2 regions of the Staphylococcus hyicus genome follow, and region 1 is predicted to be linked to the other one. Evidence: riboswitches for the same ligand, from Rfam matches in the RefSeq annotation. Region 1 holds a riboswitch; the other holds the start of a gene.

The links. Region 1 has a riboswitch for lysine ahead of SHYC_RS07300 (aspartate-semialdehyde dehydrogenase). Riboswitches for the same ligand answer to the same signal wherever they lie in the genome.
Region 2: linked by a shared signal. The riboswitch ahead of SHYC_RS06015 (amino acid permease) and the one ahead of SHYC_RS07300 (aspartate-semialdehyde dehydrogenase) in region 1 are both predicted to bind lysine.

Annotation. Positions count from the first base shown of each region.
Region 1 is NZ_CP008747.1:1,518,310-1,534,672, reverse strand. It holds gene SHYC_RS07340 (M42 family metallopeptidase) at 1-737, shown strand, start outside; gene SHYC_RS07335 (aminoacyltransferase) at 1,091-2,350, shown strand; gene SHYC_RS07330 (aminoacyltransferase) at 2,375-3,634, shown strand; gene SHYC_RS07325 (hypothetical protein) at 4,059-4,382, opposite strand; gene pepF (oligoendopeptidase F) at 4,512-6,314, shown strand; gene SHYC_RS07315 (1-phosphofructokinase family hexose kinase) at 6,463-7,407, shown strand; gene SHYC_RS07310 (CvfB family protein) at 7,482-8,390, opposite strand; gene SHYC_RS07305 (ABC-F family ATP-binding cassette domain-containing protein) at 8,546-10,153, shown strand; lysine riboswitch at 10,307-10,484, shown strand; gene SHYC_RS07300 (aspartate-semialdehyde dehydrogenase) at 10,598-11,581, shown strand; gene dapA (4-hydroxy-tetrahydrodipicolinate synthase) at 11,604-12,482, shown strand; gene dapB (4-hydroxy-tetrahydrodipicolinate reductase) at 12,479-13,201, shown strand; gene dapD (2,3,4,5-tetrahydropyridine-2,6-dicarboxylate N-acetyltransferase) at 13,219-13,938, shown strand; gene SHYC_RS07280 (M20 metallopeptidase family protein) at 14,102-15,250, shown strand; gene alr (alanine racemase) at 15,253-16,323, shown strand; gene lysA (diaminopimelate decarboxylase) at 16,323-16,363, shown strand, end outside.
Region 2 is NZ_CP008747.1:1,257,981-1,274,343, forward strand. It holds gene polA (DNA polymerase I) at 1-1,002, shown strand, start outside; gene mutM (bifunctional DNA-formamidopyrimidine glycosylase/DNA-(apurinic or apyrimidinic site) lyase) at 1,018-1,890, shown strand; gene coaE (dephospho-CoA kinase) at 1,906-2,514, shown strand; gene SHYC_RS05990 (glyceraldehyde-3-phosphate dehydrogenase) at 2,908-3,918, shown strand; gene nrdR (transcriptional regulator NrdR) at 4,084-4,551, shown strand; gene SHYC_RS06000 (replicative helicase loading/DNA remodeling protein DnaB) at 4,553-5,920, shown strand; gene dnaI (primosomal protein DnaI) at 5,917-6,840, shown strand; gene thrS (threonine--tRNA ligase) at 7,134-9,071, shown strand; lysine riboswitch at 9,126-9,300, shown strand; gene SHYC_RS06015 (amino acid permease) at 9,423-10,931, shown strand; ribosomal protein L20 leader region at 10,973-11,106, shown strand; gene infC (translation initiation factor IF-3) at 11,133-11,660, shown strand; gene rpmI (50S ribosomal protein L35) at 11,688-11,888, shown strand; gene rplT (50S ribosomal protein L20) at 11,948-12,304, shown strand; gene SHYC_RS06035 (NUDIX domain-containing protein) at 12,523-13,134, shown strand; gene SHYC_RS06040 (hypothetical protein) at 13,144-14,067, shown strand; gene tig (trigger factor) at 14,152-15,465, shown strand; gene clpX (ATP-dependent Clp protease ATP-binding subunit ClpX) at 15,678-16,363, shown strand, end outside.

The DNA of each region.
Region 1 (16,363 bases):
GCTCGATTCGCACAGCTGATGATCAAACATTTACTGGTACCATTTTATTACATGAAACATCACCACATGTTTATTTAAACAACCAAAAAATTGAACGTACCCAAGACCATATGGAAGTCCGTATAGATGCGAAAGTGATATCTAAAGAAGAAACGTTAAATCTCGGAATCAATGTAGGAGATTTTGTGAGTTTTAATCCACGTACAGAAGTGACAGCAACAGGTTTTATAAAATCACGTCACTTAGATGATAAAGTAAGTGTCGCTTTGATGCTTTCATATTTAAAAGAATTAAGTAACAATAAAATAACATTACCATATACAACCATATTTTATATTTCAAATAATGAAGAAATTGGTTATGGTGCAAATTCTAATATTGATACATCCGTTGAAGAATTTATAGCTTTAGATATGGGGGCTATAGGAGATGGACAAAATACTGATGAATATTCCGTTTCAATATGTGCAAAGGATGCTTCTGGACCATACCATAAAAAATTACGCCATCATCTCGTAAATTTATGTCGAAAAGAAAACATCCCATATAAAGTCGATATATATCCTTACTATGCATCTGACGCAACTGGCGCACTTCATGCAGGTGCGGATGTGAAACATGGTCTATTTGGTGCTGGTATTGAATCCTCTCACGCGATGGAACGTACGCATGAAGATGGGATTACTGCGACATACAATTTACTTAAAGCGTACTGTGAATCAGAAACAATGGTTTAACCATAAAAGCGTTTTCAAGTGAGGGGCAGCAGTCATTTAAGATAAATGAAGGATAATGTGTAATGCATTCAAGACAAGCCACGTAAAAAAGTTTAGCTCAAATCGTCTCAATATTGGCGTATTAAGGTTTAATACGTTAAAATATAATGAGACAAAAGTATCGATAATGACACAAAGTATTGATGAAAAACAGCATGTCTTCGAGCGATGAATGAGATTTAAAAATAAAAAACGCGTTACATCTTTGTCAAAACACCTTTCATCAAATTGGAAAAAGTCTATCCAATGTTCGAACATATATGACCATCTCCAGAAATACTTACTAAATGTTTTAGAGAAATAGGAGTTATAAAATGAAATTTACAAATTTAACAACGGCTGAATTTGGCGCATTTGCTGATGCTATGCCATACAGCCATTTTACGCAAATGGTAGGAAATTATGAATTAAAAGTGGCAGAAGGTGTTGAAACGCATCTTGTTGGGATAAAAGACAACCAAAATAATATTCTTGCAGCATGCTTATTAACTGCTACACCTGTCATGAAGTTTTTTAAATATTTTTATAGTAATCGTGGTCCAATTATTGATTACGAAAATAAAGAACTTGTTCATTTTTTCTTTAATGAACTTGCAAAATATGTAAAAAAATACAATGCGCTATATTTACGTGTTGATCCTTATTTACCTATGTTAAAGCGTAACCATGATGGAGAAGTCATTGAACGATTTAATAACGATTGGATTTTTGACAAAATGGCCGAACTAGGTTACGACCATGATGGCTTCACAATTGGTTTTGATCCAATTAAACAAATACGTTTTCATTCTGTTTTAGATTTGCAAGGTAAAACAGCTAAAGATGTTTTAAATGATATGGATAGCTTAAGAAAGCGCAATACTAAAAAAGTACAAAAAAATGGTGTAAAAGTGCGATTTTTAAAAGAAGATGAACTCCATATTTTTAGAAGTTTTATGGAAGATACATCTGAAGCAAAAGATTTCTTAGATCGAGATGATGATTTTTATTATAATCGTTACAAACATTATAAAGAGCGCGTACTTGTACCACTTGCATATATTGATTTCAATGAATATATTGAAGAATTGAAAAATGAAGAACGTACGTTAAACAAAGAAATTGCTAAAGCTGAAAAAGATCTCGAAAAACGACCAGACAATAAAAAAGCACAAAATAAAAAACAAAATCTTGAGCAACAACTTGAAGCGCAGAACGCTAAAATCGAAGAAGCACAGCAACTTCAAGCCGAGCATGGGAATGAACTCCCAATCTCTGCAGCGTTCTTCATCATTAATCCATTCGAAGTTGTCTACTACGCGGGAGGAACAGCTAATAAATTCCGTCATTTTGCGGGAAGTTACGCCATTCAATGGACAATGATTAATTATGCAATTGATCAAGGCATTCCACGCTATAACTTCTATGGCGTCAGTGGTGATTTCTCAGAAGGTGCGGAAGATGCTGGTGTTGTGAAATTCAAAAAAGGGTTTAACGCAGATGTCCTTGAATATGTTGGTGATTTTGTGAAGCCAATTCACAAACCTGCGTATCAATTATATACACAACTTAAAAAAATAAAAGATAGAAAGTAATGTAAAAGAAGGGGATTCATTGGTATGAAATTTACAGAACTCACAGTGGAAGAATATGACCAATTTGTACAAAATCCTGCTTTAGAAAGCCATTATTTCCAAGTTAAAGAAAATATTGGAACACGTGAAGCAGACGGGTTTCAAGTTGTTTTACTCGGCATCAAAGGTGAAAATAATCAAATTCTAGCAGCAAGTTTATTTTCAAAAATTCCTACAATGGGAAGCTATGTATATTACTCTAACCGAGGTCCAGTTATGGATTATTCTGACTTAGGTTTAGTCGATTTTTATTTAAAAGAACTTGAAGTGTATTTACAAAAAAATAAATGCCTATATGTCAAAATGGACCCATATTGGTTATATCAAGTTTATGACAAAGATATCAAACCAATTTCAGATAAAGATGCAAATGAAAAGCTCGTACAATTATTTAAATCGCATGGCTATGAGCATCATGGCTTTACAACATCTTATGACACATCAAGTCAAGTGCGTTGGATGGGTGTATTAAATCTTAAAGATCAAACACCTCAAACCCTAAAAAAACAATTTGATAGTCAACGTAAACGCAATATTAATAAGGCAATTAATTATGGTATTCGCGTGAAGTTCTTAAATGAAGATGAAGTTGATCAATTTTTAGAATTATACCGTGAGACAGAAGCACGTGCGGGATTTGTTTCTAAAACTGATGCGTATTTTAAAAACTTTATTACAAACTATGGTAGCAAAGCACTTATTCCATTAGCTTATATCGATTTAGATGAGTATATTACTTCGTTGCAAGATAGTTTAAATGATAAAGAAACGCGCCGTGACCAAATGATGGCAAATGAAAACAAATCGGATAAACAATTGAAAAAAATTGCTGAATTAGATAAACAAATTGACCATGATAAGAGTGAAATGTTAAAAGCGAGTGAATTACGTAAAACAGATGGACAAATTTTAAATTTAGCGTCTGGTGTGTATTTCGCAAACGGTTATGAAATTAACTATTTTTCAGGTGGATCAAGTGAAAAATACAATCACTTTATGGGCCCATATGCAATGCATTGGTACATGATTAATTATTGTTTTGAACATGGTTATGAACGTTACAATTTTTATGGATTATCTGGAGATTTTACTGAAAACAGTGAAGACTATGGTGTGTATCGCTTTAAACGTGGTTTTAACGTTCAAATTGAAGAATTAATTGGAGATTTCTACAAACCGATTAATAAACCGAAATATTTCTTGTTCAATACGCTGAATAAAGTACGCGCTAAAATAAAAAAATAATAACTAAAACGCTCACAAACGTATGATTTGTGAGCGTTTTAGTTTAAAAGCAATAAATTGTGCGGATATTTAAGAGAGAAATTTAACATATTTATATTATGTAAACCTTCAATGGATTCACTAACATCCTATTACATATAAAACGCTTGTAGGTTAATGAATTGAAGTGTTGTGGTTGCAATGTGCTGTGACATCGTGATATATAGCGGGCTTAAAAATCGTATTTTGAGATTGTGTAATGCTAATGACATGATCTAAAACTGATATACACATATATAGACATATATAACGGAATAACTGGATATAGCAATTTCAAATTTCAATTTAGTTTACATAATATATATTATAGGAAGTTAACTATAATGAGCATGCTCTACCACTTTTTAACAGCACAAAGACCTACTAGCCAATTGCTAACAGGTCTTTATGATTTATATTTTCGTTCAATACGGGATAATTCCTTTTGGTATTTTTTCTCTTGACGTTTTTTACGCCAATGACGTGTGAAGTACCATAAAATTAAACTAAGTATAAGACTAAGCACTGATACGAATGCTGCGAATCCTAACAAAGGTTCATACGTGATATTGTAGAAATTTGGTAAAATGAAAGCCAAACAACCTAAAACAACGAAGCTAAGAATTGCTATAAAAAACCATTTGTTTAAAACTAAAGTACAAAATACAGTAAGTACAATCATTATAGCAATTGATATCCATAAATAGTTAGGCATATCTAAAATCGTCATCATGGAACCCCCTTTATCATATTGTCTCTATTATACCTAACTTTAGAAGTTATGTATGTACAAAGAAATAAATTCATCTTTGAAAATAATGTATAATAGATTTAACTATTCTTAAAAGGAGGAATTTGAATGACACAAAAACTTAAACCTCGTAAGGATGTACCAGTTTCGGAAACGTGGGATTTAAGGGATATTTATGAGAGTGATGTCGCCTTCGAACATGCAATTAATACTTTAGTTACAAAGGCGGAAGTATTTCATAAACACTATGCTACGACGATACATAATGCTGAAAGTATCGAAAAGGTATTAGATGCATTATGTGAATTAACTATTGAAATTGACCGTGTTGCGAATTATGCGCATTTACAATTGAGTGTTGAATCCACTGACCCTGAAAAACAACGCCTAAATGCCCTTTTTAGTCAAAAATATGGGAAAATATCAAGCCAATTGACTTTTGTTGAATCTGAGCTGTTACATCTAGATAAAGCTGTACTTCAGAGTGCAATTAAAACATCAAAATATGATTATTATTTAAAACGTTTATTAAAAAAGCAACCGCATCAATTACATCCCGAAGCCGAAAAAGTTTTAGCAGAAATGGTTGCTGCGCTAAATGTACCGTATGATTTATATGAAGTGACTAAAATGTTAGATATTGACTTTGGGCAATTCGAAGTGAATGGCCAGGTTTATGACATGGATTACACAACATTCGAAGGGGTATATGAAGATGATCCTAACACAGAACTTAGACGACAAAGTTTCAAACATTTTAGTGAAACATTGCGCAAATATCAACATACGACAGCAGCTGTTTATCAGGCACATGTTCAAAATGAAAAATTAGAGGCAAATTTACGTGGCTATAATTCTGTAATTGATTTCTTATTAGAAGATCATGATGTGCATCCAGACATGTATCATCGCCAAATTGATATCATAATGTCAGACTTAGCCCCTATCATGCGTCGATATGCACGATTATTAAAAAAAGTGCATCAATTAGATTCCCTGAAATATGAAGACTTAAAAATCTCTATTGATCCAGACTATGAACCACAAATTTCAATCAAAGATTCTGAACAATATATTTACAACGCACTTGGTGTCCTTGGTGAGGATTATTTAAAAATGACACAAAGTGCGTACAATGAACGTTGGATTGATTTTCCTCAAAATAAAGGTAAAGAGACAGGTGCATATTGTGCAAGCCCTTACTTCACCCATAGTTATATCTTTATTTCATGGACTGGTAAAATGAATGAAGTGTTTGTACTCGCACATGAACTTGGTCATGCAGGTCATTTTCACTTAGCACAGTCACATCAAAATATTTTACACTCTGAATCTTCTATGTATTTTGTAGAAGCCCCGTCAACGATGAATGAAATGCTTATGGCACAATATTTACTAGAAAAAAATAGTGAAGATCCTCGATTTAAACGTTGGGTGCTTAGCTCGCTAATTTCTAGAACGTATTACCATAATATGGTGACGCATTTACTTGAGGCGGCCTTCCAAAGAGAAGTATATCGTTGTGTAGATCGAGGAGAATATTTAACAGCAGACAAATTAAATGCGATAAAAAAACAAGTGATTGAAACGTTTTGGGGTGATGATGTAGAGTTAACCCCAGGTTCAGAATTAACATGGATGCGACAACCCCACTATTATATGGGTTTATATCCTTATACGTATTCTGCAGGTTTAACAATTGGAACATTAATGGCGCAACGCATCAAACATGAAGGTCAGAAGGCAGTAAATGAATGGCTCGAAGTTTTAAAAGCAGGCGGTAGCATGTCCCCTGTTGAATTAGCACAAATCGCACATATAGATATGACGAGCGAAAAGCCTCTCAAAGATACGATTCAATTTATTGGCTCACTTGTCGAAGAAATTGAAAATTTAACACAGCAAATATAATTTGCCTAAGCGCTAACTTGTTTAAAATAATAGAGTTAGCGCTTATTTAGTTTGACTTAAACACTTCATCACTATATATTAAACATATAAACAACAAAATCGAACAAAAACAAACATGCATATTAATAAAATAGCAAGGATGAGTGGAATGAAAAAAGTATTAACCGTGACATTAAATGCTTCCATTGATATTAGTTATCATATGGATGCAATACGAATCGATACGACAAATCGCGTTTCTCAAGTGTCAAAAACTGCTGGAGGTAAAGGACTTAATGTGACGCGTGTAGCGCATCAATTGGGTATTGATGTTACTGCTAGCGGTATCTTAGGTGGGACATCAGGATTATTTATTAAACAACAGTTGGATCGACTTCATATTCCTCACAAATTTTTAGATAGTGGTGTAGAATCACGCTTTTGTATTGCTATGATAACACCGGATGCACAAACAGAAATATTAGAAAGCGGAACTCAATTGGAATTATCAGTTCAAGACCAATTTCTTATTTTTTATGAAACACTAGTTCAAGCGTATGATATTATTGTTATTTCAGGAAGTATCCCACCGGGTTTAACGGTATCGATTTACCAAAAGTTAATTGAAATTGCCAAACGTCAAAATAAATTTGTTATTTTAGATGTGAATGGTGCGACATTAGCAACGATTTTAAATGATCATACGTCTTTTAAACCGGATCTCATCAAACCTAATGAAGAAGAAATAGCGGAATTAACTGGTTATAACGGTCATTTTTCTATGCAAGGATTACAAGAGGCATTGAAAAAACCGCTATTTAATGATCTGTCAAACATTCTTGTGACACTTGGTAAAGATGGTGCACTGTTAAAGCATCAAGACCAGTTTTATCAAGTCAACATTCCCGAAATAAATGCAGTGAATGCTGTTGGTTCTGGAGATAGTTCAATCGCAGGTTTTTGTTCAGGGTTAACACAGTCTTCCGATATTATATCGGCCACTAAACACGCAATGGCAGCAGGCATGTCGAATGCCATGCAACATGAAACTGGAAAAATTAATCTTGATGATTTTGAAAGTTTGTTATCTCAAATCACCATTAGTCATCTATAATGTCATAAAAAATCCTTCAAAGGTCAGTAATTGACCTTTGAAGGATTTTTTAAATATATGCTACGTGTCATCTATTAAGCTTGATTATCTTGAACGTGAGCCCACCCTTTTTTAGTAAGAACAATTTTACCTGTTTCAATATTGATGAGTCGTTTTTTATATAAATGTCCAATTGCACGTTTAAATGCACCTTTGCTCATATTAAACACTTCTTTAATAGCTTCAGGGCTTGATTTATCCCAAAATGGTAATTCCCCTTCGTATTCCATCAGGAGCTGAATAATTTTTTCACCATCATCATCAAGACGTTCATGTGCTAATGGTAAAAATGATCCATTTAATTCTCCTTTTTCATTAAAACCTATAATGCGTACTTGCATCGCTTCTCCTAATCTTGGTTCCTCACGTCTTTCAGATTCATGAACAAAAATTTTGTGCCCTTTTTCTGAAAGTAAAAAAGTACCTACACGTAAGAGTCGATATGGTCGTGCTGATATAACCTTATTTTGAAATTGGTCATCATGAATAGGTGTAAACATTTGTTGCACTGTCGTTTCTGAGGCTAAACGCGCAAACATTTGTCGCTCACGGTCAATACGTAGTGTACAGAGAACGGCATCTCCTTTTTGTGGCCATAATGATTTGATTTTAGGCAAATCTTCCCATGGTATTAAAACTTCGCGGGGTAAGCCCACATCGACACGTGCACCGTCACGATCCGTACTAATCACATTTACAAAGTCGTAACGCCCTACCGTGATATCAGGCATATTTTGAGTAGCGAAAAGTTCCCCAGATCTATTAGGGAAAATAAAGAAACTGTAGGATTCACCTATTTCTAAATCATCATCGTCGTTAATCTCTGATGGATTTAATTTTACTCTTTCTTTATTTGGTCCTTCTAATATATATGTTGATCCTTCTAGTGCTTTTACTTCTAAAAAGTCTATAGTCCCAACGATTTCATTTTCTTTAAAAGACATAATTATCTCCTCATAATTTGATTAATACTATTATATCATGAGTCAAAGGTAGAAGCATTAAGTGTTCGCTTTAACTAACGGCAAATCATGTCGAAACCCTTCTAAATATATGGTATAATGCACCCGTTAGTATTAATGTATAAAGGAGAAAATGCATGTTACAAGTTACCGATGTTAGTTTACGTTTTGGTGATCGTAAATTATTTGAAGATGTTAATATAAAATTCACACCTGGAAACTGTTATGGTTTGATTGGCGCAAATGGTGCGGGTAAGTCTACTTTTTTAAAAATTCTTTCAGGAGAAATTGATTCTCAAACGGGTCATGTCTCACTAGGGAAAGATGAACGTTTAGCTGTGTTAAAACAAGATCACTTTGCATACGAAGATGAGCGTGTGTTAGATGTTGTCATTAAAGGTCATGAGCGTTTGTTTGAAGTAATGCAAGAAAAAGATGCGATTTACATGAAGCCTGATTTTAGTGATGAAGATGGTATTCGAGCTGCAGAACTTGAAGGTGAATTTGCAGAGATGAACGGCTGGAATGCTGAATCTGATGCGGCTACCCTCTTATCTGGTTTGGGTATTGCGACGGACTTACATGATAAAAAAATGTCTGAGTTAGAAAATAACCAAAAAGTTAAAGTATTGCTTGCACAGAGTTTATTCGGCGAACCCGATGTACTATTACTCGATGAGCCTACAAATGGACTTGATATCCAAGCGATTAGTTGGTTAGAAGATTTTTTAATTAATTTTGACAATACTGTCATTGTCGTGTCGCATGACCGTCATTTCTTAAATAATGTATGTACACATATTGCTGATTTAGACTTTGGTAAAATCAAGATTTATGTCGGGAATTATGATTTTTGGTATCAATCTAGTCAATTGGCACAAAAAATGGCGCAAGAACAAAATAAGAAAAAAGAAGAAAAAATGAAAGAGCTTCAAGACTTTATTGCGCGTTTCTCTGCGAACGCTTCTAAATCTAAGCAAGCAACGAGTCGTAAAAAACAATTAGAAAAAATTGAATTAGATGATATCCAACCGTCATCACGTCGATATCCATTCGTTAAATTTACGCCAGAACGTGAAATTGGTAACGATTTGTTGTTTGTTCAAAATATCTCTAAAACAATTGATGGAGAAAAAGTTTTAGATAATATTTCATTTACAATGAACCCTAATGATAAAGCAGTTTTAATAGGTCAAAGTGAGATTGCTAAAACAACGCTTTTAAAAATCTTATCTGGAGAAATGGCGCCAGATGAAGGTTCAGTAAAATGGGGTGTCACAACATCTCAAAGTTACTTCCCTAAAGACAATTCGGAGTACTTTGATAATGTGAATATGGACCTAGTTGAATGGTTACGTCAATATGCACCTGAAGATGAGCAAACGGAAACATTTTTACGTGGCTTTTTAGGTCGTATGTTGTTTAGCGGTGAGGAAGTTAAGAAAAAAGCAAGTGTACTTTCAGGTGGAGAAAAAGTACGTTGTATGTTAAGTAAAATGATGCTTTCAAGCGCAAATGTATTATTACTTGATGAACCTACAAACCATCTTGATTTAGAAAGTATTACATCAGTCAATGAAGGGTTGAAATCATTTAAAGGTTCTTTAATCTTTACTTCTCATGACTTCGAATTCATCAATACCATTGCCAATCGTGTGATTGATCTTGATGAACCTGGAAGTTTATCTAAAGAAATTTCATATGAACGTTATTTAGAAGAAAAAGGTTTATTAAAAAAGAAATAATTCATAAAGATAACGGTGTGGGCTAAAATTTTTCAAATGTGAGTGCCCATGCCGTTTTTATAGGTATAAGTTTTCAGTAAATTTTAAAAAATCGCCCTTTTCTGTTTACATGAGAAGTGCTGCTATGTATAATGATAAACATAACAAATAAATCATTACTGATGAGGCGCATCAATCATAAGTAGATATATCGTTTATTGCCTGCAAGCATGATATATCCAAAGGGTGAGATGCCGAAATAAACAGGATTTGCAGAAACTGTTTGTTGGATTCTGTGGTTAAGAGCTAAGAGTCTGTCATTATTTACGGATAATGGAGTGCATCACTTGTATATATTCTTAAACAAGTTCGCACACCGAACTTGTTTTTTTATATATTGGTGCCCTATCTATAAATGAATGATCTCAAGTAATGTCTAAATACATACAAATGGAGTGAATAAACATGACAAAATTAGCAGTTGTAGGTGCAACAGGATTAGTAGGAACTAAAATTTTAGAAACAATTGAACGTAAAAACATTCATTTTGATGAATTGGTATTATTTTCTTCTAAGCGTTCAGCAGGCCAAGAAGTAACATTTAAAGGCCAAACCTACACTGTTCAAGAATTGACTGAAGCGGCAACTGATAGTCAATTTGATTATGTGTTGATGAGTGCGGGCGGTGGAACAAGTAAACGGTTTGCCCCACTTTTTGAAAAACATGGCGCAATTGTCATAGATAATTCAAGTCAGTGGCGTATGACAGAAGATATTGATTTGATTGTACCAGAAGTGAATGAACCGACTTTTCGACGTGGTATTATCGCAAATCCTAACTGTTCGACGATTCAATCTGTCGTACCTTTAAAACCTCTTCAAGACACATTTGGTTTAAAACGTGTTGCTTATACAACATACCAGGCTGTATCAGGGTCAGGGATGCAAGGTAAAAAAGATTTAGAAGATGGTGCAACAGGTGCTGCACCTAAAGCTTATCCCCACCCTATTTATAATAATGTATTACCGCATATTGATGCCTTTTTAGACAACGACTATACAAAAGAAGAACAAAAGATGATAGACGAAACGCGAAAAATCTTAAATTTACCCGATTTAAAAGTAACAGCGACTTGTGTGCGTGTACCTGTACAAGATAGTCATAGCGTTCATATGAATGTCACGCTTCAAAAACCAACAACTGTTGAAGAAATTCGTACATTATTTGATAAAGATGATCGTGTGGTTTTAGTCGATGATCCTCGAAACAATGCTTATCCATTGGCGATGAACTCAACGGGGAAAGACGATGTTTTTGTAGGACGTATTCGTCAAGATGACTCTTTAGAAAATACATTTCATATTTGGTGTACGTCTGACAACTTACTTAAAGGTGCGGCATTAAATGCAGTACAGGTGCTTGAGCAAGTATTGAAATTAAAAGGGTAATTTTTGAAGGGAGTCAGATATTATGACGTATATTTTTGAAGGCACGGGTGTTGCTTTAATCACCCCATTTTCAAACCATCAAGTTGACTATCCAGCCATTCGTAAACAAGTTAATGATTTAATAAATCAAGGTATTCAGTCGATAGTTGTAAACGGTACAACTGCTGAGAATCCAACACTCACGCAAGATGAAAAAGATAACATTTTAAAAACTGTCATTGAAGAAAATGCATCTCGCGTGCCTATTATTGTGGGCACAGGGACGAACAATACAGCATATTCAATTCAAGCCTCATTACGTGCTAAAGCACTTGGCGCAGATGCGATTATGTTGATTACACCCTATTATCTAAAAACAAGTCAACGTGGTCTTATTGCTCATTTTGAAACGATTGCTAATGCCGCTGAACTACCTGTTATTTTATATAATGTTCCAACGCGTACAAATTCCACGATTGAAGTTGAAACACTCGTGCATTTAAGTAAACATCCATATATCGTGGCATTGAAAGATGCTACAAATGATTTTGATTATTTAAATGAAATTCAACGACAAATTGACACTACTAAGTTTGCTTTATATAGCGGTAATGATGACAATATTGTTGAATATTATAATCGAGGTGGCCATGGCGTTATTTCAGTAGTAGCAAATGTTATCCCTAAAGCAATTCAAGAAGTTTATACTAATCAGGCATCAAGAGCACAGTTGTTTAAACCAATTGCACAACTGTTAGATGCAATGAGTGTTGATGTTAATCCTGTACCAATTAAATACTTAGCTGCACTCGAAGGATATGGTCAATATGAAGTACGTCTTCCTCTGGTTCCTTTAAATGACAAAGAACAAGCACAATTAAAAGCAGTTTATCATCAATTTAAAGAAGGTGTTGAAACTTGAATATCTTATTGATAGGTTACGGTGCAATGAATCAACGTGTTGCACGATTAGCAGAAGAACAAGGGCATCATATTATAGGAGTCATATTAAAAAATCAAAATCGCGATATCCCCTACCCGATATATAGTAAATTAAGTGACGTTGAATTTGCAGATGTCGCCATAGATTTTTCACATCCAGACTTATTACTACCTTTGTTGGAAGATACGTTTAAACTACCATTAGTAGTTGCAACTACAGGTGAAAAGGAACGTATTACCTCAAAATTAAAAGACGTAAGTGAACATATGCCGGTATTTTTCAGTGCTAATATGAGTTATGGTGTGCATGTGCTCACTAAACTATTAGAAGTGGCGGTACCGCTATTAAGTGATTATGATATAGAACTCACTGAGGCGCACCATAATAAAAAGGTAGATGCGCCTAGTGGTACTCTTGTTAAACTTTATGATGTAATTAAAGATTTACGCGAACAAAGTTATCCTGTATATGATCGTCATGAAAAAACAGAAAAACGAAATGCTGATGAAATCGGTGTGCATGCCATACGTGGTGGCACAATTGTAGGTGAACATGACGTGCTTTTCGCTGGCATTGATGAAACGATTACAATAACACATCGTGCGCAGTCTAAAGATATATTTGCGAATGGTGCTTTAAATGCAGCAGCAAAATTAATCAATAAAGAAAATGGGTATTATACATTTGATCATTTATAAAGGAAGTGACACCTACTATGGTACAAAACTTTACAGCTGAAGAAATTATTAACTATATTAGTGAGGCGAAAAAATCTACACCAATTAAAGTATATATTAATGGTGAATTTAGTGAAGTACAGTTTCCAGATACTTTTAATGTATTTGGCGCTGAAAATTCAAAAATCATTTTTTGTGAAGCAGATGATTGGAAGGCATTTTATGAGGAAAATCATATGTTGATAGAAGATGTAGAAATTGAGATGGATCGTAGGAATTCAGCAATTCCGTTAAAAGATTTAACAAACACAAATGCGCGAATTGAACCCGGTGCGTTTATTAGAGAACACGCAGTGATTGGTGATGGTGCTGTGGTGATGATGGGAGCCACAATTAATATTGGAGCAGTAGTCGGTGAAGGAACGATGATTGACATGAACGCGACATTAGGTGGACGCGCGATAACGGGTAAACACGTACATGTTGGTGCTGGTGCTGTCTTAGCGGGTGTGATTGAACCACCAAGTGCCGAACCAGTTGTTATTGAAGATCATGTGCTCATTGGTGCAAATGCTGTCATTTTAGAAGGTGTACGTGTCGGCAAAGGTGCAATAGTGGCTGCTGGTGCTATTGTTACGCAGGATGTTCCTGCTGGCGCAGTTGTAGCTGGTACGCCAGCTAAGGTGATTAAACAATCGCATGAAGTCAAAGATTCTAAACGTGAAATTGTAGCAGCACTACGCAATTTAAATGATTAACACTCTAAAAGTGTTACTGTAAAGTACTGTATTTTTAAACGTTTTTATAAAATGAATCACATACGTGTATTAATTTACTCCGTGGGGTGCAGCGTGTTAAGTCGACAAAGTTGTCTTACGCTTAACTGCGCCCCTCTTTATACATAAGTAGAGGTGAAAAGAAATGGACGAACTTCAATTTGTAACAATGCACCGTAGATATTTGCATCAACATCCCGAGTTGAGTTTAGAAGAATATGAAACAACAAAGTATATTGAATCATTTTTAAAAGAACTGAATATTCCCTACCAACGCCCTTTGAAAACGGGAATTATTGGTTATCTTGAAGGAAATAGTCATCACACATTAGCTTTTCGCGCAGATATTGATGCGTTACCAATTCACGAACAAAATACTGTAGATTATCGGAGTCAATATGACAATAAAATGCATGCATGTGGTCATGATGGTCATACCACAGCTCTAATGTTATTTGTAAAACGTTGTAAAGCACTATTTGATGCTGGGAAATTACCTCACAATGTAGTGTTTATCTTTCAACCAGCTGAGGAATCAGGTGGTGGCGCCAACCTTCTCATTAAATCAAACGCACTCGCACAATACCAAATCAACGCAATTTATGGCGTCCACATCATGCCCTTTATAAATGAAGGTACTATAGCCATTCGAAATGATGAGATTACAGCAAGTGCGACGGAGTATCGTTTTTATTTAGAAGGTCAATCGAGTCATGTTGCAAATAAAGAACAAGGGCGTTCTGCAGGTGAAGCATTGCATCATGTCATTACGCAATTGGCTCAAATACAACAATATCATCTCAATGGGCTTCAACGAAATATTGTACATGTTGGCCATTTTAAAGCAGGTGAAGCCATTAATACTGTTCCATCGAATGGCTATTTAGAAGGAACCATTCGCACCTACAGTATGAATGATTTAGCAGTGATAAAAAACCAAATGCAAAAAATTTCTGAAAGCGTGCATCATTTATTCAATGTAAAATGTGATGTGACATTTGCTGAGGGATATCCACCTACGATGAATGATCCAAGTTTAAAGAAATATGTTGTAGACAGTATTGAATTTAATGGCAATACAGTTATAGAAAATGAAACACCCTACTTATTTGGTGAAGATTTTAGCTTTTATGGTCAGGTAGCCCCAAGTTATTTTGTTTTTGTAGGGACTAAAAATGAATTAAAACAGTATGTAAGTGGATTACACACCCCACACTTAAATTTTGATGAACATATTTTAATCCGTGTTGCGGATTATTATCAACGATTGTTAATGAATTACAATGAGGTGTAAGAATGACAGCAATATGGCAAGTAAACACGCAACTTTTTCGTGAAAATATTCAAAATGTGAAACAACATCATAATATTATGGCTGTAGTTAAAAATAACGCATACCATTATGGCTTGGCATTTGCTGTAAAGATATTTATGAAAGAAGGTATTGATACATTTAGTACGACTTCTCTTTCTGAAGCGGTTCAAATAAGAAAACTTGCACCAACAGCAACGATATTTTTAATGAACCCATCCCAGCAATTTGATGTGTTACGAGACTATAAAATTCATGTCACCCTTCCATCTAAATCCTATTATGAGAAATATAAAAAAGAGTTGTGGGGAATACATGTACATTTGGAATATGAAAATTTGTTACATCGATCGGGTTTTAAAAATCTAGAAGAAATTCAAGAAGTACTTCAAGACCATTTTAAAAATGAAAACAATAAAATGATTGTGGCAGGATTATGGACGCACTTCGGATATGCAGATGAATTTGATGTAGATGAGTATGATATTGAAAAACACAATTGGATTACTCTCGTTGAGACACTCCTTCAAGCAGGTTTCGAATTTAAATATATACATGCTCAAAATAGTGCAAGTTACTATAGAGAATACGGCATCTTGCCACATCATACTCATGCGCGTGTAGGTATTGCACTATATGGATCGCGACCTTATTCTAAGGTTCCTCGTCATCAAATTAAGCAATCACTTAAGGTAAAAGCTCAAGTGATTCAAGTTAGAACTGTTCAAAAAGGTGAACATTGTGGATATAGCTTTGCTTATACCGTGGAGAATGATGATACGAAATTGGCAGTGATTGATATTGGATATGGTGATGGGATATTGAGAACGCGTGCACAACACGATGTACTTATTAATGGAAAACGCTACCCTATTCGTGCATTGATGATGAGTCACATGTTTGTGGAAGTCGATGATACTGTAGAGCCTGAAGATGAGGTTATCATTTACAATGATATTTTACGAATTGACGATTATACGTTTAAAGGCGTTGGTGCAAACTCTGAGCAGTTAAGCGCGCTAAATGTAAATTCTTTAAAAAAGGAGTATTTGTAATGACAATACAATACAATAATAATGGTGAACTGACTTTAGG
Region 2 (16,363 bases), 260 kb from region 1:
GAGTTACCTGTCATTAAAAAGACAAAAACAGGCTATTCGACAGCTGTTGATGTTTTAGAAAAATTACAAGGACAACATGAAATTATCGATTTGATATTACAATACCGAACACTTTCTAAGTTACAATCGACATATGTTGAAGGTTTGCAAAAAGTGATATCTGAAGATCAACGTATTCACACGCGCTTTAATCAAACTTTGGCACAAACAGGTCGATTATCATCGGTAGACCCTAATTTACAAAATATTCCTATTCGAATTGAAGAAGGTCGTAAAATTCGTAAAGCATTCAAATCATCTGATGAAAATAATGTTATTTTAGCAGCGGATTATTCTCAAATTGAACTGCGTGTGCTTGCGCATATTACAAAAGATCGCACTCTTCAAGACGCATTTATTAATGATGAAGATATTCACACAACAACAGCGATGAAAGTCTTTAATGTTGAAGCTTCTGAAGTCACAGCACTAATGCGTCGCCAAGCGAAAGCTGTTAATTTTGGGATCGTATATGGTATTAGTGATTATGGTTTAAGTCAAAGTTTAGGGATTTCGCGAAAAGCAGCCAAACAATTTATAGATGATTATTTAAACCATTTTCCAGGTGTTAAGACATATATGGAAGACATTGTTCAAGATGCTAAACAAGATGGGTATGTTGAAACATTATTAAAACGTCGTCGCTATATTCAAGATATCACGAGCCGTAATTTTAACAAACGTGGTTTTGCGGAACGTACAGCGATGAATTCCCCTATTCAAGGGAGTGCAGCAGATATTATAAAATGTGCAATGGTCAAGTTAGATGAAGCGATGAAGCAGTCAGATTTTAACGCGACATTATTGTTGCAAGTACATGATGAATTAATATTTGAATTACCAAAAAATGAAGTGGAAGCGTTTAGTGAATTTGTTGAAGATATTATGATTCACGCTTTAGAATTAGATGTACCGCTTCGTGTAGATTCCGATTACGGGAAAACGTGGTATGATGCGAAATAGAAAGTAGGGAACACATTGCCAGAATTACCAGAAGTTGAGCATGTAAAACGTGGGATTCAACCATTTATTGAAGGTGCCAAAATCGTCGATATTACCTTTTCTGATAGTATTATCGTAGGGAAAGCGCATGGAAAAGACACGATTATCAAAGGCATTAGTTTAGAATCATTCAAAACATATACATTAGGCTATACCATTAAGCACGTGTATCGCAGAAGTAAATATATACTTTTTGATATCGTGAATGATACGCAATATCGTCAATTGATTTCTCATTTAGGTATGGCGGGAGGATTTTTTGTCGTTAAAAAAATAGAAGATATTAATATCGCCAATTACCGAAAACATTGGCATGTAGTCTTTCATCTAGATAATGACTGGATACTCGTATATTCAGATATTAGACGTTTTGGTGAAATAAGAAATGTTGAAAGTTTGGAAGCGTATCCATCTATTTTGGAGATTGCCCCTGAACCCTTTGATGCTGAAGCGTTACCGCATTATTTGGCACAATTTGAGGTAAATCGCTTTAAAAAAATGCCTATTAAGCGTATGATTTTAGAACATCGCGTGATTTCTGGGTGTGGTAATATTTATGCATGTGAAGCGTTGTTTAATGCGAAAGTAAATCCACACCGTTTAGCACAAGATTTGTCACATGAAGAGCGCATTAACGTATTTCATTGTGTTGTAAAAGTCTTAGAAATGGGTATTTTACATGGAGGTACTAGTATTTCAGACTACGTTCATGCAGATGGTCAACGAGGAACAATGCAAAATAATTTGAAAGTATATAAGCAAAAAACATGTTCAGAATGTCAATGTACAATTGAAACTGCAATCATTGGTGGTCGAAATACACATTATTGTAAAAATTGTCAAACTTAAGGAAGAAGGTATGTTATGTCGAAGGTCATTGGGTTAACAGGCGGGATTGCAACGGGTAAATCCACTGTCGCAGAACTTTTAAGAGCACACGGTTTTAAAATTGTAGATGCGGATAAGGCATCTAGAAAAGCTGTGGAAAAAGGTTCAGAAGGGTTAGCGCAAGTTTGTGCCGAATTTGGAGACCAAGCTTTAGATGAAAATGGTGAAATGAATCGTCATTATATTGGACAACAAGTGTTCTATGATGATGTTAAACGTGAAAAATTAAATGCGATTATACATCCTATTGTAAGGACGCTTATGGAGTCGGAAAGAGATCAATATTTAGCTGAAGGCTATGACGTTGTAATGGACATCCCGTTACTATACGAAAATGGTCTTGAAAATACAGTTGATGAAGTATGGTTAGTTTATACGTCGCCAAGTATTCAAATTGATCGTCTTATGGAGCGAAATCAATTATCTATAGAGGATGCAAAAGCGCGCATATATAGTCAAATCTCTATCGATAAAAAGAGTCGCATGGCTGATGTTGTTATTGATAATTTCGGTACAAAACTTGAACTAAAACAAAATCTTGAAGAAGTTTTAGCTAAAAAAGGCTATCTTAACGAAGTAGAATAGACAATTAAAATAAATGCAATAACCAATAAAGTTCATCAACGGATGAATTTTATTGGTTTTTTTATGCCATAAATTTGGCTGTCCTACATGCGTTATTAAGTAGACACGATCAATTAATCTTCTAACAAACTTTAAAAAAGGGGGCGTAGGCGTAATCGCGTTTCATAAGTGTCTATAAATCACTAAAAAACGATTGCTTTTATCAAATTACATGTGATTTGATATGTTCGTAATGTGACACGTTATTATATTGGTGGCGTTTGCTTGCGCTGCCAAAAATGAACAAATCACATTTTATAAGTAAATTTTATTAGCGCAAACGGTTTCATTTTCGTTTAATTATGATATACTCTTAAATATAAGTATAACACATTAACAAGGAGTGCTTTTTTCATGACGACAAAGATTGCGATTAACGGTTTAGGCCGTATCGGCCGTATGGTTTTAAGAATTGCATTAAATAGAGAGGATATTGAGGTCGTTGCGATTAACGCAAGTTATCCACCAGAGACGATTGCACATCTTCTTAAATATGATACAACTCACGGACGTTTCAACAAAGACGTTCAACCAATTGAAAATGGGATTAAAGTAGATGGCAAAGACATTAAATTAGTCTCTGATCGCAACCCTGAAAATTTACCTTGGAAATCTCTAGAAATTGATGTAGTTATTGAAGCAACTGGTAAATTCAATCACGGTGATAAAGCAGATGCGCACATTAAAGCGGGGGCAAAAAAAGTTTTATTAACAGGACCTTCAAAAGGCGGACATGTCCAAACTATCGTAAAAGGTGTCAATGATAAAGATCTAGATGTTGACACGTATGACATTTTTAGCAATGCATCATGTACAACAAATTGTTTGGCGCCTGTAGCGAAAGTATTAAATGATCATTATGGTATTGAAAATGGGTTGATGACGACAGTTCATGCTGTGACGAATGATCAAAATAATTTGGATAATCCGCATAAGGACTTACGTCGTGCGCGCGCAGCATTTGAAAGTATTATTCCTACATCAACTGGTGCAGCTAAAGCGCTTGCATTAGTGTTACCGGAACTTGAAGGTAAATTACATGGTATGGCATTACGTGTACCAACTAAAAATGTATCACTCGTGGATTTAGTGGTAGATTTAAAACAACCGGTTACTAAAGAAGAAGTCAATCAATTGTTTAGAGATCATCAACTCGGCGGCGTCATTGATATTGTAGATGAACCGCTCGTATCAGATGACTTTAAAACAGATAGTCATTCAGCTATTATAGATGCGCAATCTACTATCGTTATGGGAGATAGAAAAGTAAAAGTACTCGCTTGGTATGATAACGAATGGGGCTACTCTACTCGCGTTGTGGATGTATTACAACAAATAGCAAATGCAATTAAAGTTACAGTTTAAGTTGTAAATGGATAACATATATGTGGTTTAACGCTAAAAAGAGGATTTTTCTCGATTAGGGTCAAGGTGAAATGTATACCTTGATCCTTTTTAGTTACTGTCCTTTTGATATTAAATTAGTTTGTAGTATAATGAAACAAAATTACTGAAGAAGGTGAAAAAGTCGTGAAATGCCCTAAATGTCAACATACGCACGCCCGTGTTGTGGATTCAAGACATGTAGATGACCTAAATGCAATTAGAAGAAGACGTGAATGTGAACATTGTGGAACACGTTTCACAACTTTTGAGCACATTGAAATGAGCCCGCTCATTGTTGTAAAAAAAGATGGTACGAGAGAGCAATTTAACCGTGAAAAAATATTAAATGGTTTGGTGCGTTCTTGTGAAAAGCGGCCGGTACGTTTTCAAAAGTTAGAGGAAATAACGAACCAAGTAGAATGGAAGTTAAGAGATTCTGGTATGGCAGAAATATCTTCTAGAGATATTGGAGAGCATGTAATGGATTTATTAATTGACGTTGATCAGGTATCTTATGTGAGATTTGCATCTGTGTATCGTGAATTTAAAGATGTGGATCAACTGCTAAAATCTATGCAAGGTATTATTAAAGACAATAGGCGGAGTGAGTAATATGGTGACTATGTATACGAATCAACTTCATGCACATGATGGTTTTGTGGTCATACGTCCTTATTATAACCATCGTCTGCATCAAGAAGTGCTCAATCGCCTATTTATTCCACTTATCGGCGCGGATGCAGTGAGTTATTATCAATATTTAGAACAATTTTCAGCGAGTCGTTTTGATTCAGGTTACACACATTATACAATCATGTCAGAATTAAAAATTAACTTATTAAAGTTTCGTGAAAAGTTGGATTTATTAGAAGGTATTGGACTGCTTAAGACTTATGTGAGACATTCAAATCAAACTACACAATTTGTTTATGAGCTTATTGCACCACCGTCACCGTATCAATTTTTTAATGACCCAATGTTATCCGTATATTTTTATCAAGTTGTTGGTCAATCGCGCTTTCATGATATCAAACGTTTTTTTATTCCTAAAACAATGGATTTAAAAGAATTTACAGATGTGACTAAAAAATTCACGGATGTATTTAAAGTACCTCAACAATCACAACGTACAAATGAAAGAGATCTTGTTGAACATGATTATGCAGGTATTGATTTATCTGATGTTTATTTTGATTTTGATTTATTAAAAGACATGTTACAAACGCATTATGTGAGTCGCGATGTCATTAGTGAGCCGAATAAAACGACAATTATTCAACTCGCTACATTGTATCGTTTATCTCCAGATGTCATGAAAACAGTCATTTTAAAATCACTAAATAGTGATCAAAGTCTTTCTATTCCTACATTGCGTAAAACAGCGCAAGAATATTATATGATTGAAAATCAACAAGAATTGCCGTCACTTGTTGCTTCAAAAGTCACGACGTCGTCACAAACAACACAAGAATCAACGAATACAGAGGTGACAAATTGGGAAGAATGGTATGATATGTTGGATAATACTAGTCCGATTGTCATGTTGACTTCTTGGGGGGATGCGGAACCCACACCGCAACAAAAAGCGATGATAGAAGATTTGATTACGCGAGAAAAATTAAGTTTTGGCGCTATCAATGTATTACTTCAATATGTCATGTTAACAAAAGACCAAAATCTACCTAAAAATTATGTTCTTTCCGTTGCTTCGAGTTGGAAGAAAAATAAAGTGACAGATGCGAGATCTGCACATGAGCTTGCTCAAAAAATAAAACAAAACCAAACACAAAGTTATACAAAATCTCAACCCTCTCAGTACCGCTATAAACAACAGATGCAATCGTTAGAGAAAACGCCACGGTGGTTAACCCATCCAGAAGAATTTGAGCTAAAAAAAGAAGATCAAGCACATCTTGAAAAGGAAAAAACAGCTTTTTTAAATAAGTTGAAGAACAAAAAACGGGCAGGTGAAAAAGAATGAAATCATTTCGTCACATTATGGGTTCGAATGATGCCTTTGAACAGCGTATTGCTAAAATTAAACGTGATGTCTTAAAAGATCCAGATGTTAAACGATTTTTAGACGACCATCAACAAGAATTAACGAATCGTATGATTGATGAAGATTTGAATATACTTCAAGAATATAAAGACCAACAAAAGCATTGTGATGATGACCATTCATTTGAAAACTGTCCAAACTTTGTAAAAGGACACATTCCCGAATTGTACATTGAAAACAATCGCATAAAAATCAAATATACGCCATGTCCTTGTAAAATCAAACATGATGAAGCAAAGTTTTATAGTAATATGATTACTTCCTTTCATATGCATCCCGAAACGTTAAATGCAAAAATTAAAGATATTTATATGAATCGAAGAAATCGTTTAGAACTTGCGATGCGTTTAGATGATATGATAGATCAAATTATTGCGAAACAACCGACGCAAGGCCTTTATTTATATGGAGAATTTGGTACTGGAAAATCATTTATATTAGGCGCAATTGCTAATGAACTTAAAAGTAATCGCGTACCATCTACAATTATTTATGTACCGGAATTTATCCGTACCTTAAAAAATGGCTTTAAAGATGGTTCGACGGATCGTCGAGTTAAAGAAGTGAGAGAAGCGCAGGTATTATTTTTAGATGATATTGGTGCTGAAGAAATATCTCCGTGGGTAAGAGACGAGGTGTTAGGACCGATTCTACACTATCGTATGATACAAGATTTACCTACGTTTTTTAGTTCGAATTTAAACTTAGATGAACTTGAACATCATTTATCTGTGACAAGAGGTGGGACTGAAGTGACTAAAGCCGCTCGAATTATGGAGCGAATTAAAACTTTAGCCGAACCTTATCGATTAGAGGGAGAAAATTATAGAAAACGTTGAAAAAAAATTAAAAAGCGCTATAATGAAAGTAACTAAATGACGACAAAAATAGAGGATAAGATGTTATATAGTCTATTATACAGAGAGCTACCGTTTGATGAGAGTGTAGTTAATAACGTATAGCATTACTCCCTCAGTATGACATTTGTAATGAATGTCCGGCTCAAGACCGTTATCTTAAGTAGAGTTTGCATAGCTTTATATGCATTACTAGGGTGGTACCGCGATGACCTCGTCCCTATATTGGGATGGGGTCTTTTTATTTTAGTCGTTAAAATTTGAGGAGGATGTATATGTCACAAATCATGATTCGTTTTCCAGATGGAAATGAAAAAAGTTTTGAAAAAGGGATAACAACTGAAGAAATAGCGCAATCGATTAGTCCAGGTCTTCGTAAAAAAGCAGTCGCAGGGAAATTCAATCACCAAATGGTCGATTTAACACGTCCATTAGAAGAAAATGGTGAAATAGAAATTATTACACCAGGTAGTGAAGAGGCCTTAGAAGTTCTACGTCATTCAACAGCGCATTTAATGGCACAGGCGCTAAAACGCTTATATGGAGATGTAAAGTTTGGGGTGGGGCCTGTCATTGAAGGTGGTTTCTATTATGATTTTGATATGAATGACAAAGTATCAAGTGATGACTTTGAAAAAATTGAGAAAACAATGAAACAAATCGTAAACGAAAACCATCCTATTACGCATCGTGTTGTGAGTCGGGATGAAGCAAAAGCATTTTTTAATGATGATCCATATAAACTAGAATTAATTGAAGCGATTCCTGAAGATGAGAAGGTTACGCTATACACACAAGGTGAATTTACAGATTTATGTCGTGGTGTTCATGTGCCAACAACAGCTAAAATTAAAGAATTCAAATTGTTATCTACTGCTGGAGCATACTGGCGAGGAGATAGTAATAACAAAATGCTTCAACGCATATATGGTACTGCATTTTTTGATAAAAAAGAATTAAAAGCACATTTAAAAATGCTTGAAGAACGTAAAGAGCGTGATCATCGTCGTATTGGTAAAGATTTAGAACTCTTCACTAACAATCAACTCGTAGGTGCTGGCTTACCATTATGGTTGCCAAATGGTGCTACGATACGACGTGAAATTGAACGGTATATTGTAGATAAAGAAGTAAGTTTAGGATACGATCACGTCTACACACCAATCATGGCGAATGTCAATCTATATAAAACATCTGGCCATTGGGATCACTACCAAGATGATATGTTCCCAGTCATGCAACTTGATGAGGATGAAGCGATGGTACTTCGTCCAATGAACTGCCCGCATCATATGATGATTTATGCGAATAAGCCACATTCATATCGTGAATTACCGATACGTATTGCAGAATTAGGTACAATGCACCGTTACGAAGCGAGTGGTGCAGTATCGGGGTTACAACGTGTGCGTGGTATGACGTTAAATGATGCACATATCTTTGTACGACCTGATCAAATAAAAGATGAATTTAAACGAACTGTAAATATGATTATAGACGTGTACAAAGATTTTGGTTTTGAAGATTATCGTTTTAGATTAAGTTATCGTGATCCTGAAGATAAGGAAAAATACTTCGATGACGATGATATGTGGAATAAAGCGGAATCGATGTTAAAAGAAGCAGTTGATGAACTTGGTCTTCAGTATGAAGAAGCATTAGGCGAAGCGGCATTTTACGGTCCGAAATTGGATGTTCAAGTAAAAACAGCGATGGGTAAAGAGGAAACATTATCTACAGTTCAACTTGATTTCTTATTGCCTGTCCGTTTCGACTTAAACTACATTGGTAAAGATGGTGAACAACATCGTCCTGTCGTGATACACCGTGGTGTCGTATCTACAATGGAGCGTTTTGTGGCGTTTTTAACTGAAGAGACAAAAGGTGTATTCCCAACATGGTTAGCACCGCAACAAGTAGAAATTATTCCAGTAAACGTTGAGTTGCATTACGATTATGCGAGACAACTTCAAGATGAATTAAAATCTCATGGTGTGCGCGTTCATATTGATGATAGAAATGAAAAAATGGGGTATAAAATACGTGAAGCACAAATGAAAAAGATTCCATACCAGCTTGTAGTAGGGGATAAAGAAGTTGAAAATCATGAAGTGAATGTTCGTAAATATGGCTCGAAAGATCAAGAGACAGTTGAAAAAGACACGTTTATTTGGAATTTAGTCGATGAAATTCGTTTGAAAAAGAAAAGATAACTTGTCATTCAGAGCACTTTAAGCTATAGTATATACAAATCTAAAATTTAATAAAATTTAGTTAGAGGTTGCGTCTTTAATAAGTCGTTTGTCAGAAGTCGAATGGGGCATATGTTGCACAAATTAAAGGTAAAGACGCCGAAATAAAAGTTGATCCATCAACAACTTTTATTGGGCTGGTTTTCGAATAGGGACCAGACTGTCACAATAGTGGTGTGCTATCTATGTTGAAATATAAAAACAAAGGTTGCATCCTCGATGTAACCTTTGTTTCTTTTTAAACAAAATACACATAAATCAAGGTAACGCAATGTTTACACCTACCTCTAAGTAAAGGGAAAGGATGTATTTATGAGTCAGGGAAATTTAGAAAATGAAAACACGGTTCAAAGGCACCTAAAAGATCGACACATTTCGATGATTGCTATTGGGGGTGCGATAGGTACAGGTTTATTTATGACGTCTGGTGGTGCTATTGGAGACGCTGGACCATTGGGAGCTTTGTTAGGCTATGCAATAATTGGTATTATGGTCTTTTTCTTAATGACATCCTTAGGGGAGATGGCGACCTATCTACCTGTATCAGGGTCATTTAGCACATACGCTACTCGGTTTGTGGATCCTTCTTTAGGATTTGCTCTTGGATGGAATTATTGGTTTAACTGGGTCATTACCGTCGCTGCAGATGTCACAATAGCTGCTCAAGTTATACAATATTGGGCGCCATTACAATTTTTACCAGCATGGGCATGGAGTTGCTTGTTCATGTGTATCATCTTCAGTTTAAATGCTTTATCTGTCAAAGTTTATGGCGAAAGCGAATATTGGTTCGCATTTATCAAAGTAGCAACAGTCATTATTTTCATAATCGTAGGTTTACTCACTATTGTGGGGATTATGGGCGGCCAAGCTGTAGGATTTGATACGTTCACGAAAGGCGATGGACCGATTTTAGGTGGTAGCTTTGGTGGTAGTTTACTTGCTGTTTTTGGTGTGTTTTTAATCGCCGGCTTCTCATTCCAAGGCACAGAACTTGTTGGTATTACAGCAGGCGAATCTGAAAACCCACAACGCGCAGTGCCGAAAGCGATTAAACAAGTTTTTTGGCGTATATTACTTTTCTACATTTTAGCTATTTTCATCATTGGGATGTTAATTCCATATGATAACCCAGCATTGATGGGTGGCGGAAATGATATTGCAACATCACCATTTACATTAGTATTTAAAAATGCGGGATTGGCTTTTGCAGCTTCATTTATGAATGCAGTTATTTTGACATCTGTATTGTCTGCAGGAAATTCAGGTATGTATGCAAGTACACGCATGCTGTATTCAATGAGTAAGGATGGACTCGCTGCACGTATTTTCGGAAATACAAATAAAAACGGCACGCCGATTATCTCAATGCTTGCAACAGCTACGATTGTTGTCCTAATCTTCATCGTTCAACAAGTAAGTGGTAACGCGTATGAATATATTGTAGCTGCAAGTGGCTTGACTGGATTTATTGCGTGGGTTGGTATTGCAATAAGTCATTATCGCTTTAGAAAAGCATTTGAAGCGCAAAATTATGATAAAGACAAACTGGTTTATAAAGCAAAATTATTTCCATTTGGCCCAATACTCGCTGGTGTTTTATGTGTAGTTGTGATTATCGGTCAAGATGTAGACTTCATTCAAAGTGGTAACTTTGATTTTAATCGTTTCCTAATCACGTATATGGGTATTCCAGTGTTTTTAGGATTCTTTCTCTACCATAAGTTGAGATATAAAACAAAATTAATACCTTTAAATGATGTGAACTTAGATCCTTCTATTTCAACGAAAGAAAAAAACTTTCAGAAACATGTTGACTAATTCGTAACAACTTGGTATAGTTATTTTTGTTGATTACGAAACGGACCAAGTAGAAGCACCCGCTTCTCACCTGTAGCGACGCATCAAGCAGTTGGCAGGTAAACGATAAACATGTGAAGAACGTTCATGTTATTGAAGAGGCGGGGACATAAGATGTCCTCGCTTCTTTTTGTACTTGGACCATTCGTAAAACTATTGGAGGTGTCAACCATAGCTAAGGATCAAACGCAAGTAAACGAAAAGATTCGCGCAAAAGAATTACGTGTTATCGGTCAAAACGGTGACCAAATTGGTTTGAAAACCAAACATGAAGCATTAGAGATGGCAGATCGACTAGGATTAGATGTCGTTGTTGTTGCACCTAATGCAAAACCGCCTGTTGCTCGTATTATGGACTATGGTAAGTACAAATTTGAGCAACAAAAGAAAGAAAAAGAAATGAAAAAGAAACAAAAAATTATCAACGTGAAAGAAATTCGTTTAAGCCCAACAATTGAAGAACATGACTTCAATACGAAACTTAAAAACGGACGCAAATTCTTATCAAAAGGTGATAAAGTTAAAGTTTCAATTCGTTTCAGAGGGCGTGCAATTACACATAAAGAAATCGGCCAACGCGTTTTAGAAAAGTTTGCAGATGAATGTAAAGACATCGCATCTGTTGAACAAAAACCTAAAATGGAAGGGCGTCAAATGTTTCTTATGTTAGCGCCAACTAACGAAAAATAAACAACGATTAAATAGGAGGAACTCACTATGCCTAAAATGAAAACTCATCGCGGAGCAGCGAAACGTGTTAAAAGAACTGGATCTGGTCAATTAAAACGTTCTAGAGCGTACACTTCTCACTTATTCGCTAACAAATCTACAAAACAAAAACGTCAATTACGTAAAGCATCATTAGTATCTAAGAGCGATGCAAAACGTGTAAGACAGTTATTAACATACGTTAAATAATTTAAGCATTCGTAAAGGTATGAATGACATACCGTAAGAGATAAAAGGAGGAATTTATTATGCCACGTGTTAAAGGTGGAACAGTAACAAGAGCGCGTCGTAAAAAGACGATCAAATTAGCAAAAGGTTACTTTGGTTCAAAAAGTACATTATATAAAGTAGCAAAACAACAAGTAATGAAATCAGGTCAATACTCATTCCGTGACCGTCGTCAAAGAAAACGTGATTTCCGTAAATTGTGGATTACACGTATCAATGCTGCGGCACGTCAGCACGACATCAGCTACTCACGTTTAATGAACGGTTTAAAAACAGCTGGTATTGATATTAACCGTAAAATGCTTTCTGAAATTGCAATTTCAGATGACAAAGCGTTCGCTGAATTAGTAAAGAAAGCAAAAGACGCTTTAAAATAAACCTTAATAAAAAATGCTTTTCACGACTAAAGAGAGATACTTTTAAGTGAAAAGCATTTTTATCTTTGTGTGCATGTAGTTTCTTCAATATAATTTAGACGAAAATATGGGGTTAAATGAGAATAAACCATGTGTAGGCTGTCATTGATATGGTATATCACTTTTCGTTATACCCATTCTCTGATACGATTAAGAAAATGAATATAAAGGAGAACATTATGTCGAAATTTGATGAACAAATCGCTGTCGTACAACGTGATTCGTTGTTCAACCAGGAAAAGAATGCTTTTAATGGTTTTATTTCTAAAAGTGATGCGAAGAGTATTGAAATTTTTAACACATTAGACCAGTATGAAGTTAAAAGACGTGGGGATATGGAAGAGGATCCATCTTATAAACAACTTATATCTTACTGCATACTTGAAAATGAAAATGGCGACCTTTTAGTCTATGAACGTTTATCAGGTGGTGGTGAAGCACGACTACACGGACAAGGCTCTATTGGTGTAGGTGGGCATATGAATGATGTTCCAGATGCACAAACCATCAATGACTTAATTATTGTCAATGCGAGTCGTGAGCTTGAAGAAGAGGTGGGGCTCCATGTTACAAGTGCATCACAACTTGAACATGTTGGATTTATCAATGACGACTCTAACGAAGTGGGTAAAGTTCATATTGGTATTGTTTTTAAAGTTAAAGTCAAAGCCAATGACATAGAAGTTAAAGAAACAGATACATTGAAAATAGAATGGAAGTCTCTTGAAGACATCAATGATTTAAATCAATTCGAATCATGGAGTGCGCTTATTTTACAAGATTTGAAATAGGTGATAAAGATGAGTGAAATAATTCCATTTCCAAAGCGTAAACATAAGATCGAAAAAGATATGATCGCCTTTTTTAATCAAGGCGATTATGAACGTGTGTATGATTTATTCATTACGTACGAAGCATCTTTTGAGTTAACGTCACAATTAGCACTAATGAAATGCGAAACATTATGGGAGTTAAAGTCATACCTTGAATTAAAAGAAGAGGCAAACATTTTATTGTCACAAGGATTTCAACCTTATGATACTTTTATGATTTATTATGTGAAAAGTTTATTTGAACTAAAACAATATCATGCTGTTATCGAGGTTATTAATCAAGTCATAGATGAAGTTAACGAACATCAAACACGCTTAGTATTTTTACCTATTAAAGATCAAGCGACGGCAGAACTTAATAAGCGTAAAGATTATTTTCATCACCAATTGCAATCTTTCTTTAGTCTTTCTAATGGTGAACAAACGAAATTGTTATTAGATTTAATTGATGATCATGCTTATCAATATGCAGATACATTTGCATTTTATATCAAACATGAATCCCTTAATCATCGGCTAATGACGCTTATTCTTGAATATTTAAAATTTGCACGCTATGAACAACCGCTTCATATTGAAAAATTTGGCTTACACACAGAGGTTAAACCTCATCGTTTAAAAGGCGTTTCACACACAAGCTTCAGCAATCAACTGATGCCAAAAATCATCGAATGGTTAGAGAAAGCAATGCCATCATTAGTAAGTGAGGCGTATGTGCACCTCAATACACACAATATCGCGTTGTATCCTTTTGAAATTGCTTCAATTGATACTATTGACCATTGGTTGAAAGCCTATCAAATATATTTTAAATCCTTAACAGGCGAAGAAAACAAAAAGGATGACGACTTACATGCATTGGTTGAACTTATAAATTTATTAAATACATAGGCGCTTGGGTTTATCACTACGCCAACCTATGCTATAATGAAGAAGTTGAAAAATTTTAATAGTATATCATGGAGGTTTATACACATGACAGCAACTTGGGAAAAGAAAGAAGGCAACGAAGGGTTATTACAAGTAACTGTTCCTGCTGAAGAAGTAGATAAGGCTTTAGATAAAGCATTTAAAAAAGTAGTAAAGCAAATTAACGTTCCTGGCTTCCGTAAGGGTAAAGTGCCACGTCCAATTTTTGAACAACGTTTTGGTGTTGAAGCGTTATATCAAGACGCTGTAGACATTTTATTACCAAAAGCATACAGCAATGCAGTTGAAGAAGCTGGTATTAATCCAGTAGATCAACCTGAAATTGAAGTTACTCAAATTGAAAAAGGTAAAGAATTCAAATTTGATGCGACAGTTACTGTAGAACCTGAAGTTGAATTAGGTGACTACAAAGGGTTAGAAATTGAAAAACAAAATACTGAATTAACAGATGAAGAAGTTGAAGAAACTGTTCAACAACGTTTAGAAGCAATGGCTGATATGGTTGTTAAAGAAGACGGTAAAGTTGAAGAAGGCGATACTGTAAATCTTGACTTCGATGGTTATGTTGATGGTGAACAATTTGAAGGTGGACAAGCTGACGGTTATGATTTAGAAATCGGTTCTGGTATGTTTATCCCAGGATTCGAAGAACAACTTGTTGGATTAGCAGTTGGTGAAGAAAAGGATGTTGAAGTAACATTCCCTGAAGAATACCACGCTGAAGAATTAGCAGGTAAACCAGCAACTTTCAAAACAAAAATCAATGAAATTAAATCAAAAGAAGTGCCAGAATTAGACGACGAGCTTGCGAATGAACTTGATTCTGAAGCAAATACTGTAGATGAATATAAAGAAAACTTACGTAAGCAATTAGCAGAAAATAAAGCGACTGAAGCTGAAAATACACAAAAAGAAGAAGCAATTACAAAAGCTACAGATAATGCTAAAGTTGATATTCCAAATGCGATGATTAAAACAGAAGAAGATCGCATGGTACAAGAATTCGCACAACGTTTACAACAACAAGGATTAAACCTTGAAACGTACTTCCAAATTTCAGGTCAATCTGAAGAGGATTTACGTGGTCAAATGAAAGAAGATGCAGAACAACGTGTGAAAACGAACTTAACATTAGCTGCGATTGCAGATGCTGAAAATATCGAAGCAACAGACGAAGATGTTCAGAAAGAACTTGAAACAATGAGTACTCAATTCGGTATTTCTGTAGACGATATTAAATCAACTTTAGGTAACACTGACATCGTTAAAAATGACGTACGTGTGAAAAAAGTTATTGATTTATTAGTTAAAGAAGCTAAGCTTGTTGAAGCGACTGAAGCAGAAGAAAGCGACAAATAAGCTTTGAGATAATGAAATATGCTGATAGGGTTTCATTTCTCAATTTAAATAGTAAATGAATAGTTGCGGGGGTGAGTGTTTGAAGCCAAGTGATGCACATCGGTTTCACATTCACTCCCATCTTATTTTATGCAAATAACTTGATAGGCTATCCATTTGCGTAATAGAATGCTTTTTAGTATAGTCATAGAAGAACAGGGGTGTAATCAATTATGTTTAAATTCAATGAAGATGAAGAAAACTTAAAATGTTCTTTCTGTGGTAAAGATCAAGACCAAGTCAAGAAGCTTGTAGCAGGAAGTGGCGTATACATTTGTAATGAATGTATCGAACTTTGCTCTGAGATTGTTGAAGAAGAATTGAATCAAAACGAAACAGAAGAACTTACAGAATTACCCACACCAAAAGAAATTATGGAACAATTAGACAGCTACGTTATCGGTCAAGATAAAGCTAAAAAATCGTTAGCAGTAGCTGTATATAACCATTATAAACGTGTTAAACAATTAGGGCCTAAAGATGATGACGTTGAGTTACAAAAAAGTAACGTTGCGCTTATAGGACCGACTGGTAGTGGTAAAACCTTATTAGCCCAAACATTAGCCCGTACACTCAATGTACCATTTGCGATTGCAGACGCAACGAGCTTAACTGAAGCAGGTTATGTTGGCGAAGATGTAGAAAATATTCTTTTACGTTTAATCCAAGCTGCAGATTTTGATATTGATAAAGCTGAAAAAGGAATCATTTACGTAGATGAAATTGATAAAATTGCTCGTAAATCTGAAAATACATCGATTACACGTGATGTTTCAGGTGAAGGTGTGCAACAAGCATTATTAAAAATATTAGAGGGTACGACTGCAAGTGTACCGCCACAAGGTGGACGTAAGCATCC